Regions from separate parts of the Halopseudomonas sp. genome, predicted to be linked through region 1. Evidence: predicted binding sites of a transcription regulator. Region 1 holds the regulator's gene; each other region holds the start of a gene.

Evidence for each region. Region 1 encodes sigma-54, which starts transcription at its own class of promoters, with help from an activator protein. Its sites were predicted from a motif close to ANTGGCATNNANNTTGCTNT; they were not measured.
Region 2: the regulator sigma-54 is predicted to act here: its motif matches at 1,879-1,898, upstream of AAFM31_RS05350 (TorF family putative porin).
Region 3: the regulator sigma-54 is predicted to act here: its motif matches at 1,808-1,827, upstream of AAFM31_RS00920 (ammonium transporter).

What each region holds. Positions count from the first base shown of each region.
Region 1 covers NZ_JAYPMU010000008.1:24,255-28,232, forward strand. Annotated here, with positions in the region: gene lptA (lipopolysaccharide transport periplasmic protein LptA) at 1-380, shown strand, start outside; gene lptB (LPS export ABC transporter ATP-binding protein) at 377-1,102, shown strand; gene AAFM31_RS07940 (RNA polymerase factor sigma-54) at 1,196-2,692, shown strand; gene hpf (ribosome hibernation-promoting factor, HPF/YfiA family) at 2,818-3,126, shown strand; gene ptsN (PTS IIA-like nitrogen regulatory protein PtsN) at 3,148-3,606, shown strand; gene rapZ (RNase adapter RapZ) at 3,608-3,978, shown strand, end outside.
Region 2 covers NZ_JAYPMU010000005.1:13,148-17,125, forward strand. Annotated here, with positions in the region: gene algB (sigma-54-dependent response regulator transcription factor AlgB) at 1-298, opposite strand, end outside; gene AAFM31_RS05335 (BON domain-containing protein) at 543-950, shown strand; gene AAFM31_RS05340 (DUF1328 domain-containing protein) at 1,103-1,279, shown strand; gene AAFM31_RS05345 (GNAT family N-acetyltransferase) at 1,276-1,716, shown strand; gene AAFM31_RS05350 (TorF family putative porin) at 1,948-2,664, shown strand; gene dcd (dCTP deaminase) at 2,835-3,401, opposite strand; gene apbC (iron-sulfur cluster carrier protein ApbC) at 3,479-3,978, opposite strand, start outside.
Region 3 covers NZ_JAYPMU010000001.1:197,585-201,562, reverse strand. Annotated here, with positions in the region: gene AAFM31_RS00930 (sensor histidine kinase) at 1-351, shown strand, start outside; gene AAFM31_RS00925 (EAL domain-containing protein) at 353-1,516, opposite strand; gene AAFM31_RS00920 (ammonium transporter) at 1,914-3,122, shown strand; gene fabI (enoyl-ACP reductase FabI) at 3,198-3,978, opposite strand, start outside.

The DNA of each region.
Region 1 (3,978 bases):
GCCTGCGCCTTACCGGCTCCCGCGTCACGCTGACCACCAACGCCAATGGCGAACTGAATACCATGGTGACCCAGGGCGGCCCAGCCACCTATCAGCAAACCCCTGAAGCCAACAAGCCACCGGTCAAGGCCCGCGCTGAGACAATCGAGTATCACGCTGATCGCGAGACCATTGTGCTGATCAAGAACGCGTTCCTTGAGCAGTCCGGCAATACCTTTCAGGGCGAACATGTCAGCTACGATATCCAGCGTCAGGTGGTTGATGCCGGCAATAGCAGCAGCGGTGCCAGCAACAGCAACGGCGGCGGACGTATCGAGATTGTCATCCAGCCGCGCAGCCGCAGCACTGAGACACCCAGCGAAGAGCCGTCCGCACCATGACCACACTGCAAGCCCGGCACCTCGCAAAGGCCTACAAGTCGCGCAAGGTTGTGCGAGATGTGTCCGTATCGATTGACAGCGGACAAGTCGTCGGCCTGCTCGGGCCCAACGGTGCGGGCAAGACCACCTGCTTCTACATGATTGTAGGCCTGGTCAAAGCCGACGAAGGCCAGGTCACCGTCAACGGCAAAGACGTCACCCGCCTGCCCATGCACGGTCGAGCTCGCGAAGGTATCGGCTACCTCCCACAAGAGGCGTCGATCTTCCGCAAGCTGACGGTCGCCGAAAACATCATGGCGATTCTGGAAACGCGAAAAGATCTGAACCGTCAGGCGCGCGAGGGTAAGCTCGAATCGCTGCTGCGTGAATTTCATATTCACCATCTCAGCGACAGCCTCGGCATGAGCCTGTCCGGTGGTGAACGACGTCGGGCCGAGATTGCCCGGGCCCTGGCCACCGACCCCAGCTTCATTCTGCTGGACGAACCTTTTGCCGGGGTAGACCCCATCTCTGTGAACGATATCAAGCAGATCATCCAGCATTTGAAGGACAAGGGTATCGGCGTACTGATCACCGACCACAACGTCCGCGAAACCCTGGATATCTGCGACAAGGCCTACATTGTCAACGACGGCCACATCATCGCCGAAGGTGACGCAGAGACCGTACTGGCCGACCAGACAGTAAAAGATGTGTACCTCGGTCATGCCTTCCGGCTATAAAAGCACCCGCAACTCAGGCATGCTAGCGGGGAACGAGTCCGGCCCCCGTCCGGCACAGGGTTTGACCAAGCGCACAAGGTAATACGCGACACAATGAAACCATCGCTCGTCCTCAAGATGGGGCAGCAGCTGACGATGACACCGCAGCTGCAGCAAGCCATCAGACTGCTTCAGCTATCCAGCCTTGACCTCCAGCAGGAGGTGCAAGAAGCACTGGAAGCCAATCCGATGCTGGAAATGGCAGACGACGGCGACGACGACTTTGGCAGCAGTGCGCAGGATAGCGGCGATGACGACGCACCTGCAGTCACGATGCCCGAACCCGTTTCCCTCGACTCCATTGAGCAGCACGGCCAGAACGACCAAGACGGCAACTGGAACGAGCAGATCCCTAACGAGTTGCCCGTCGATACCCAGTGGGAAGACGTCTATCAGACATCGGCCAGCTCCCTTCCCAGCCAAGACGACGAGGATTGGGACTACACCTCACGTACCGGCACTGGCGAAACGCTGCAAAGCCATCTGGAGTGGCAGCTGAACCTGCTGCCAATGTCTGAAACCGACTATCAGATCGCCACCGCCCTGATCGATGGCATCAATGCCGATGGTTATCTCGAAGAATCGCTGGAAGACATCCTTTCCTCCCTGCCGGCCGAGCTGGAAGTAGAACTCGACGAGGTGGAGATGGTGCTGCACCGCATCCAGCAATTCGAGCCGGTTGGTGTTGCAGCACGCGACCTGCGCGAGTGCTTGCTGCTGCAGATCCGCCAACTACCCGAAAACACCCCGATGCTGGAGCAGGCGACCCGTGTGGTTCGTGACCATCTGGAACTGCTCGGCAGCCGCGACTTCACCCAGTTGATGCGCCGCAGCAAGCTGAAGGAAGACCAGCTTCGCGACGTCGTTGCGCTGATTCAGACGCTCAACCCCCGTCCGGGATCCGAGATCGCCTCGGGCGAACCGGAATATGTCATCCCGGACGTGATCGTCCGTCGCGACGCCAACCGCTGGCTGGTAGAGCTGAACCAGGAAGCGGTTCCGAAGGTTCGCGTCAACGGCCACTACGCCTCAATGGTTCGCCGTGCCGACTCCAGTGACGACAACACCTACCTGCGCAACAACCTGCAAGAGGCGCGCTGGTTCATCAAGAGTCTGCAGAGTCGTAATGAGACCCTGATGAAGGTCGCCACCCAGATCGTCGAACACCAGCGCGGCTTCCTTGAGCACGGCGAAGAGGCGATGAAGCCGCTGGTGCTGCATGACATCGCCGAAGCGGTCGGCATGCACGAGTCGACTATTTCGCGGGTTACTACCCAGAAATACATGCACACGCCGCGCGGCATTTTCGAGCTCAAATACTTTTTTTCCAGCCATGTTGGCACCACCGAAGGCGGAGAATTCTCGTCTACCGCCATCCGCGCGCTAATCAAAAAGCTGGTCGCAGCAGAAAACCCAAAGAAACCATTGAGCGATAGCAAGATCGCTGGTTTACTTGAAGAACAGGGCATCGAAGTAGCCCGACGGACCATCGCAAAGTACCGCGAGTCGCTCAACATCGCGCCATCGAGCGAACGCAAGAGACTGGTCTAGTACCTGCCGAAACACCCCGAGCCAGGGCTGTTGAGCGCAGAAGATCCAGTTCAGGGATCAAGCAAGTGGCAATACCGGGTGACAGGTCGTCACCCAGCAACAACAAGCCAATCAGGAGACGCCGTATGCAACTGAACATTAGCGGTCACCAACTCGATATCACCGACGCACTGCGCGACTACGTCACCGAAAAAATGTCCCGCCTGGAGCGGCATTTCGACAAGATCACCAACGTCCAGGTCACCCTGGAGGTCGAGAAACTCCGACAGAAGGCCGAAGCCACCCTGCACATCGCCGGTGGTGAAGTGGTCGCCCTGGCAGAACACTCAGATATGTATGCCGCCATTGACCTGCTGACCGACAAGCTCGATCGCCAACTGATCAAGCACAAGGAAAAGCACATCGACCGTCAGCAAGGCGCGCACGACCGATAAACGGACGCTCACTGCATCAACATGCAAATAGATCACATCCTGACCCCTGAACGCACTTTCGCTGGCGTTCAGGGCGGATCCAAAAAACGTGTGCTGGAGCTGATCGGCAAACTGGTTGCCCAGCACACCAACCTGGATCCCGACGCCATCTACGAAAACCTGATCGCCCGCGAACGTCTGGGCTCCACTGGTTTCGGTAACGGCATCGCTATTCCCCACTGTCGTCTGGAAGACTGTCATCAGGCCATCGGAGCTCTGTTGCAACTGGACGGCAAAATCGATTTCGACGCGCTCGATGGTCAACCGGTCGACCTGATTTTTGTACTTCTGGTCCCCCAGGAAGCCACCGAACAACACCTGCAGATTCTCAAGATGCTGGCCGGCAAGCTGGACAACGCCGAGCTGAGAGACGCGCTGCGCGCAGCACCCGACGCGGATGCCCTCTACCGCGTCATGGTCGGCGCCGGCGACGGGGGCTGACATGCGCCTGATTGTCGTCAGCGGCCGCTCCGGTTCAGGCAAAAGTACCGCTCTGCACCTGCTCGAAGACAATGGTTTTTACTGCATCGACAATCTACCCGCTGGCTTGCTGCCTGAGCTGGCCCGTCAGGCACGACAAAACGACTTCAGCCTGCCGGAAGTCGCCATCAGCATTGATGCCCGCAACCTGCCGAATGACCTTGCACGCTTTCCGGAGTTGCTGCGTGACGTGCGCAACGCAGGCGTAACGTGCGACGTACTGTTTCTCGCCTCACGGAACGAGGTACTGATCAAACGGTTCTCCGAGACCCGCCGCAAGCATCCGCTGACCGACGGCAACCTGTCACTCGGGGAAGCGCTGGATCGCGAAGC
Region 2 (3,978 bases), on a different contig from region 1:
CCTGCATTGCATCCACGGCCGTATCAACCGCCGAGTGCGCCGTTACGATGACCACCCGCATCCACGGCGCTTGCACGCGCATGCGCGCCATGACATCCAGGCCGTTTTCCTCGCCCAGACGCAGATCGAGAAAACACAGGTCGAACACCTGAGCCTGCAATACGGCCTCGGCCTGCGTCCCGCTGCTGGCGGTAGCAACGTGATATCCCTCATCTTCAAGACAGTAGCGAAACGTGCGCAGGATCGCTGGCTCGTCATCAACCAGCAAGATACGGCCTATGCCCTGATTTGTGTCCATATTGCTCCCTGCTTCAGTTACGGCCGCGCCAGCCTGCAGAGCCTCGTGCAAATTGCATGATGCCTCTGCCGAAATCGTGCATTTCGCATTGCGCCCACATCAATTTAAAACCGTAACCATCTGAATTTATTGAATTTAATTTTAAACACAGAAGCGGCACGGTGCTTGCTCCTGTCAATACCGCTGCACCGAGCGATGCGCCACAAGCGACATCTGATAAGGATATTCAGCGGAGATAGATGACATGCACAGCGCCCTACCCCAAGCCTTGCTTGCCCTGTCCACCAGCCTGATTGCCTGTATGGCCTTCAGTGCTCCCGGCACCGGCTCATACCTCATGGAGCAGAACCTCGGCGTGATAGTTCAATCAAACGACGACAGCCGCGTTACCCGAGCACTCCAGCACAGACTGGCGTGGCAGGGTAACACGCAAGGCATTCAGATCCGGGTAAAGGTACGTAACGGCGTAGCGCGCCTCAGCGGAACAGTGCTCAACCCGAGCGACGTCCGCGTGGCTACCGAGACCGCACGCCATACACCCGGCGTCACACGAGTCGACAACAGTGCCCTGATGATCGCCAACAGCCGTCCGGTCAACCTGAGCAGGCCGACATCCAACACCCTGCCAGACACCAACCGACTTAGTCTGTAAAAGCCCACTCACCTAGCTGGAACAAGGACATCCGGATGACAACAGGACCCAAAGCCGCAATCTGTTTTCATATAATCGAGACAACGCAGGCTGGCGCACTGGGCACCACGCCGCCGCAAACCATCAGTAAAGAAAGACCAGGGAGATCCCCCATGTACAACTGGGCTATCACCTTTCTCATCATTGCACTGTCTGCCAGCGTGTTCGCCTTTGGCGGATTCGGGGCCCAGTACGCCAGCGCCGGCAAGTTGCTGGCTCCCTGTTTTCTGATCCTCTCTGGTTGCTGCGCGCTGCTAGGCAGGCGCAACCGGCGGCACGAACACCTGTGACCAATACAGACGCCACTGCGCACACCAAGAGTGCAACCATCAGCCAGCTGACAACCGAGCAGCTGCCACTGGCAAACAAGTTCTACCGGCAGCATCAGCGCGGCATGAAAGCCAGCACTGAACAGCAGGTCTGGGTTACCCGCGACCCGGAGATCGTTGCCAGCCTGTGCCTGCGCAACGTTGAGCACTGCTGGTGGCTTACCTCCCTGCTGGTGGCCCCGGGGGCTCGCGGTAACGGCAGGGCCAGCGCTCTTCTTCAGCAGGTACGCCAGCACTATGAGGGCAGCATCTGGTTGTTCTGCGCACCAGAGCTCGAACCCCTGTACAGGGCTAACGGCTATTGCCAAAGCGCCCTTCCGCCACCCGCCCTGGCCGACCGTCTGCGGCGCTATCAGCGCACCAAGTCACTGATCGCGATGGTGAATTCCAGCCGATGAGGCCACCGCCTGCGCCGCGCTGCACAGCTCTGCCACAGAATGCGACACACCCCTCGCAACTGCGCACCAAGATCGAGCAACGGACTCATTACCCCCTATTTCAAGCTGATCAAAATTCCAACAAAAAACACATATCCATTTGATTTAAATAATAAAAAAAATGTTGGCAAGCAAAATGCTATATGACCTGTGCCAACGCACTTAAATCAAAAACCTACGGGGTAATACGTGATGATGAAGAAACTTGCAGTTGCCGTTGCTACCGCCAGCACACTGTCTTTTGCCAACATGACTCACGCTGAAGAGTTCGACACTTTTATCGGTAAGGTTGACTCCAGCATGACCGTCACCCTGGCCACCGACTACATCTGGCGCGGTCAGTCTCAAACTGACGGCGCTGGCGCAATCCAAGGCAGCCTGGACTTCGCTCACGAAAGCGGCCTGTACATCGGCGCCTGGGCATCCAACATTGACTCCGAAGACTTCGGCGGCTCCAGCGTTGAAATCGACTACTACGCCGGTTACGGCGGAAGCATCACCGACGACATCAGCTACGACCTGTCCTGGACTACTTACACTTACCCGAAGAACAGCTCCATCGACGTTGAAGAAGCACTGGCCAGCCTGAGCCTGTACGGCTTCACCGTTGGCGCCAAGTACGCTTACGATCCTTCCAGCTCCCTGTACACCTACGTCGGCTATGACTTCTCCCTGCCGTACGACATCGGTCTGGGCCTGCACTACGGTCTGACCGATACCAAAGACCCGCTGGACGGTGTTGATGGTGACGAGAAGTACGCTGACTGGGCCGTTACCCTGGGCAAGACCATGCTGGGTCTGGACTGGGCTGTCATGTACAGCGACACCGATCTGGGTAGCGACTGCGCCTACTCCGACCAGGATTCCTGCGACGCGAACGTGACTCTGTCCGTTTCCAAGTCGCTGTAAGAGCACCATCTGAAAACGGGCGCCCTGCTCCGGGGTTCCCGTCAGCTAATGCAGTACCTTGCGCCGGTTTGCGCCCTGTTCCACGGCAGGCATGCAAATCGGCTCTTTTTTGCCTGAATCGCAGGCATGAAAAAACCGGCCATTGGCCGGTTTTTTTTACTTCCTGACTATCAGGCTCGCGGCAGGGTGACGCCGCGTTGGCCCTGATACTTGCCACCGCGATCGCGGTAGGACACTTCACAGGATTCGTCAGATTCAAAGAACAGCATCTGCGCCACACCTTCATTGGCGTAGATCTTCGCCGGGAGGTTTGTAGTGTTAGAGAACTCCAGCGTCACATGGCCTTCCCACTCTGGCTCCAGCGGCGTGACGTTAACGATGATGCCGCAGCGTGCGTAAGTGCTCTTGCCCAGACAGATGGTCAGCACGTTGCGCGGAATGCGGAAGTACTCGACAGTACGCGCCAGTGCGAAGGAGTTCGGCGGGATGATGCAAACATCACTCTGGATGTCGACGAAGCTCTTTTCATCAAAGTTCTTCGGATCGACTACCGCCGAGTGGATGTTGGTAAACACCTTGAACTCGTCGGCGCAGCGCACGTCATAGCCGTAGCTCGAAACACCGTATGAAATCACCCGATCACCTTCCGCACCGCGAATCTGGCGCTCGACAAAGGGCTCGATCATCCCGTGCTCCTGGGACATGGTACGGATCCAACGGTCGGATTTGATGCTCATGGCGTGTCCTGAAATAGGCGGTGCGAAAAAAAGACTCTGCATGTTACCGGGTTATACCGGCTGACAAAAGTCCGGAATCAGTCGTCGCTGATACTGATTTCCGGCATCTGTGCGGCATTCGCCAACTCGACGATCCGCGCTGCTGCATGGCGCGCCATGTCCTGGTAGACCATGCTGATCTGGCATTCGGGTTCAGCAATAACGGTCGGTTTGCCGCCATCGGCCTGTTCACGAATCATCATCGACAGCGGCATGGAACCGAGCAGCTCGACACCATAACCTGCTGCCAGACGTTCACCACCGCCCTCACCGAACAGATGCTCGGCATGGCCGCAGTTGGAACAGATGTGGATCGCCATGTTCTCGACCACGCCCAGCACCTGGATATTGACCTTCTCGAACATGCCGATGCCCTTGCGCGCATCCAGCAGTGCCAGATCCTGCGGGGTGGTGACGATCACCGCGCCGGTCACCGGGACCTTCTGCGCCAGGGTCAGCTGGATATCACCCGTGCCCGGCGGCATATCGACCACCAGATAGTCCAGTTCATCCCAGGCAGTCTGGGTCAGCAGTTGCA
Region 3 (3,978 bases), on a different contig from region 1:
GGCCGCTCGGATTCCGCGTGGCCGTTTGATCGTGAGGACATGCTTGAGCTGCTCGGAAACTTGCTGGATAACGCCTGCAAGTGGGCGGCATCGCAGATACGACTCAGCTGGCTGCTGGATGCCGATCAGCTGCAGCTTGAGGTGGCGGACGATGGTCCCGGTATTGCGCCAACTGAGCGAGCTAGGGTGCTGGGACGCGGCACGCGTTTGGATCAGCAGGCGCCGGGACACGGCCTGGGTCTGGCAATCGTCGGTGATCTGGTTGCTGCCTATGGCGGCAAGCTGGCATTGCAGCAGGCTCCCGAGGGTGGCCTGCTGGTGCTTGTTAGTCTGCCGCGGGAGCGGCGCTGAGTCAGAGGAAGGAGGCGTCGATATCGACCAGCAGCAGGTGGCGGCTGTCGTCGATGAACAGGCCTGAGGTCATGCAGTACTGGTTGGTTGTCGCGTCGCGATAGCGGTTGGAGAGGATCACCCGGCTGTCTTCCCCGGCCTCGGCCAGGATCTGATAGAAATACGGCCGCCAGGACCAGTTGTGGTCCAGATAGCGGGCGTCGGTATGCCAGGCATCGCCATGCCAGTCGAAGTTGGGTGAGATCTGAGTGCCTTCTGCATCGCACAGGAAGCAGCGCAGCAGCCAGGGATAGTCGCGCGGGTTGGGCAGGTGGGCTGGTTGGGCGCCACGGCTGAGCCAGACACGCAGTTCAGCGAACAGCTCGGCGAGCGAGCGGCGCAGGTGGGCCAGCTTCTCTCGTTCGGCCAGTTTGGCGTGCACATAATGGTCACGCATGGTTGAAAATTGCTTCTGCACGGCGTCGCTCGGCAGGAAGTTCTCCTCCGGTCGGCCGAACAGGTAACCCTGAACATAGCGGGCGCCGCACTCCAGAGCGAAGTGCAGTTCCTGTTCGGTTTCCACCCCTTCAGCAATGATCCAGCAACCACTCTTTTCTGCCATCAGGGCAAGGGCGCGTACGAAGTCGCCGCTGTTACTGTTGCCGGCGGCAGCCTGACGGAACAGCTGGATGTCCAGCTTGAGGATATCCGGCTCCAACGCCAGCACCCGATCAAGCATGGAGTATCCCGCACCAAAATCGTCGATGGCGATGCGGATGCCGGCGGCGCGGTAACGCTGCACCACATCACGCAGCTGCTCAATGCTGCCTTGCAGCTCGGTGATCTCAAACACGATCTGGTCAGTTGGCAGTCCCAGCTCTTCCAACAGTTGCAGGCTGGGTAGCGGCTTGCCTGGTTGCAGCTGGCTGACCCAGGCAGGCGAAATATTCAGACTGATAAAGCCTTCGGGCGTGTCGCGAAAGCGCTCAAGCGCCTGACGCCGAATGCTGCGGTCAAGCTCCAGCAGGTCGGCCTGGGAAACGTTGGGATCAGTAAACAGCGGGCCAGCACTGCTGATATTGCCCTCATCGTCGCGCAGGCGGGCGAGCGCTTCGTAACCGGCAATGCGACCGGTGGCGGTGTCGATCAGGGGTTGGAAGTAGGGCAGTGGCTGTCCTGTAAACACGTCTTTCTCCGGGTTCGGAACATCGGGCGCTGATGGTATGCAAGATTATAGCCAAGCAGCTTGAAAGCGACGGCTGGCGGCTGGTTTTCCGGCAAATCGCTGTCACTGGACTGTCATCGTACGCTTTCGGTGCATGATTCTGCGCTTTTGGTATGACGATTGCACTATCGCGGTGAGCTACGCCGTTTCTGTTGCATCAATATGGTGCCGACTTTTGCGGTTGATAGTCGAGATTGGCGTACAACTATTTGAAAAACAAAAATTAATTCAGATTTCTTGGCGTGGTTGCTCAATCGCAAGTGTTTTGCCGGATCGCTCTGGATGCACTGGAATGGTTCGTCACTGATTGGTGCGCACACAACGAGTGCATTTTTCTGATTTGATAGAGGCTGCTTGAATGGAAAACCTTAACAGCGCTGTGGAAACGCTGGTTCACAGTGCAAACACCCTGTTTATCCTTGCCGGTGCGGTCATGGTTTTGGCCATGCACGCCGGCTTTGCATTCCTTGAAGTTGGTACGGTTCGCCAGAAGAACCAGGTTAACGCGCTGTCGAAGATCATCAGTGATTTCGCGGTTTCGTGTCTGGCCTATTTCTTCGTAGGCTATTGGATTGCTTACGGCGTTACCTTCTTCACCGATGCGGCAACCCTGTCGCAAAACAACGGTTATGCATTGGTCAAATTCTTCTTCCTGATGACCTTTGCTGCGGCCATTCCTGCGATCATCTCCGGTGGTATTGCCGAACGCGCCAAGTTTGCACCGCAATTGTGCGCATCGGTATTGATCGTAGGACTGGTTTACCCGTTCTTCGAAGGCGTCATCTGGAACGGCAATTACGGTTTTCAGGCGTGGCTTGAGGCCCAGTTTGGCGCTGCCTTCCACGACTTTGCCGGGTCGGTTGTCGTGCACGCCGTTGGCGGCTGGATTGCGCTGGGTGCGGTGCTGCTGCTGGGTGCGCGCAACGGGCGCTATCGTGGCGGTAATGTCGTCGCCATGCCGCCGTCGAACATTCCGTTCCTTGCGCTGGGCGCGTGGATCCTGACTATCGGCTGGTTTGGCTTCAACGTGATGTCGGCACAGACGCTGGACGGCATCAGCGGTCTGGTGGCAGTCAACTCGCTGATGGCAATGGTCGGCGGTACGCTGGTGGCGCTGCTGGTTGGTCGTGCTGACCCCGGCTTTATTCACAACGGCCCGCTGGCTGGCCTGGTGGCTGTGTGTGCCGGTTCCGATCTGATGCACCCGCTGGGAGCGCTGGCAACCGGTGCGGTCGCTGGTGGTCTGTTTGTCTGGACCTTCATCCTGACTCAGAATCGCTTCAAGATTGATGACGTGCTGGGTGTCTGGCCGCTGCACGGTTTGTGCGGTGTTTGGGGCGGTTTGGCCGCGGGTATCTTCGGTGCTGAAGCGCTGGGTGGCCTGGGCGGCGTCAGCTTTATGTCCCAGTTGATCGGCACCCTGAGCGGCGTGGTCGTGGCGTTGGTTGGTGGTCTGCTGGTCTACGGCGTCATCAAGGCTGTTGCCGGCCTGCGCTTGAGTGAAGAAGAGGAGTACCAGGGCGCTGACCTGGCTATCCACAAAATTGGCGCGACCTCGGACGACTGAGTGCGACGGCAATAAAAAAACCGGGCCAAGGCCCGGTTTTTTTGTGCCCGTGATTCGGGCTGAGGCAGCCGCCGCTTACTCTTCCAGGCCACCCATGGCGGTGATGTTGAAACCACCGTCAACGTAGGTGATTTCACCGGACATGCCGGAGGCCAGGTCGGAGCAGAGGAAGGCGCCGACGTTGCCGACTTCTTCGATGGTGACGTTGCGACGCAGCGGGGTTTGCGCAGCGTTGTGAGCCAGCATCTTGCGGAAGCTCTTGATACCGGAAGCGGCCAGGGTGCGGATCGGGCCGGCAGAAATGGCGTTAACGCGGGTGCCTTCCGGGCCCAGGCTGGTGGCCAGATAGCGAACACCGGCTTCCAGGCTGGCCTTGGCCATGCCCATGACGTTGTAGTTCGGCATGGTGCGCTCTGCGCCCAGATAAGACAGGGTCAGCAGGCTACCGTTGCGGCCTTTCATCATTTCACGACCGGCCTTGGCCAGGGCCACGAAGCTGTAGGCGCTGATGTCGTGGGCAATGCGGAAACCTTCGCGGGTGGTGACTTCAGCGAAGTTGCCATCCAGCTGGTCGCCGGGGGCGAAACCAACGGAGTGGACGATGCAGTCCAGGCCGTCCCACTTCTTGGCCAGCTCGACGAATACCTGCTCGATTTCGGCATCATTTGCCACGTCGCAGGGGAAGCACAGCTCTGGGCCGGAGCCCCAGCCGGCAGCGAATTCTTCAACCCGGCCTTTCAGCTTTTCGTTCTGATAGGTGAAGGCCAGTTCGGCGCCCTCGCGGTGCATGGCCGCGGCGATGCCGGAGGCAATGGACAGTTTGCTGGCGACGCCAACGATGAGTACGCGCTTTCCG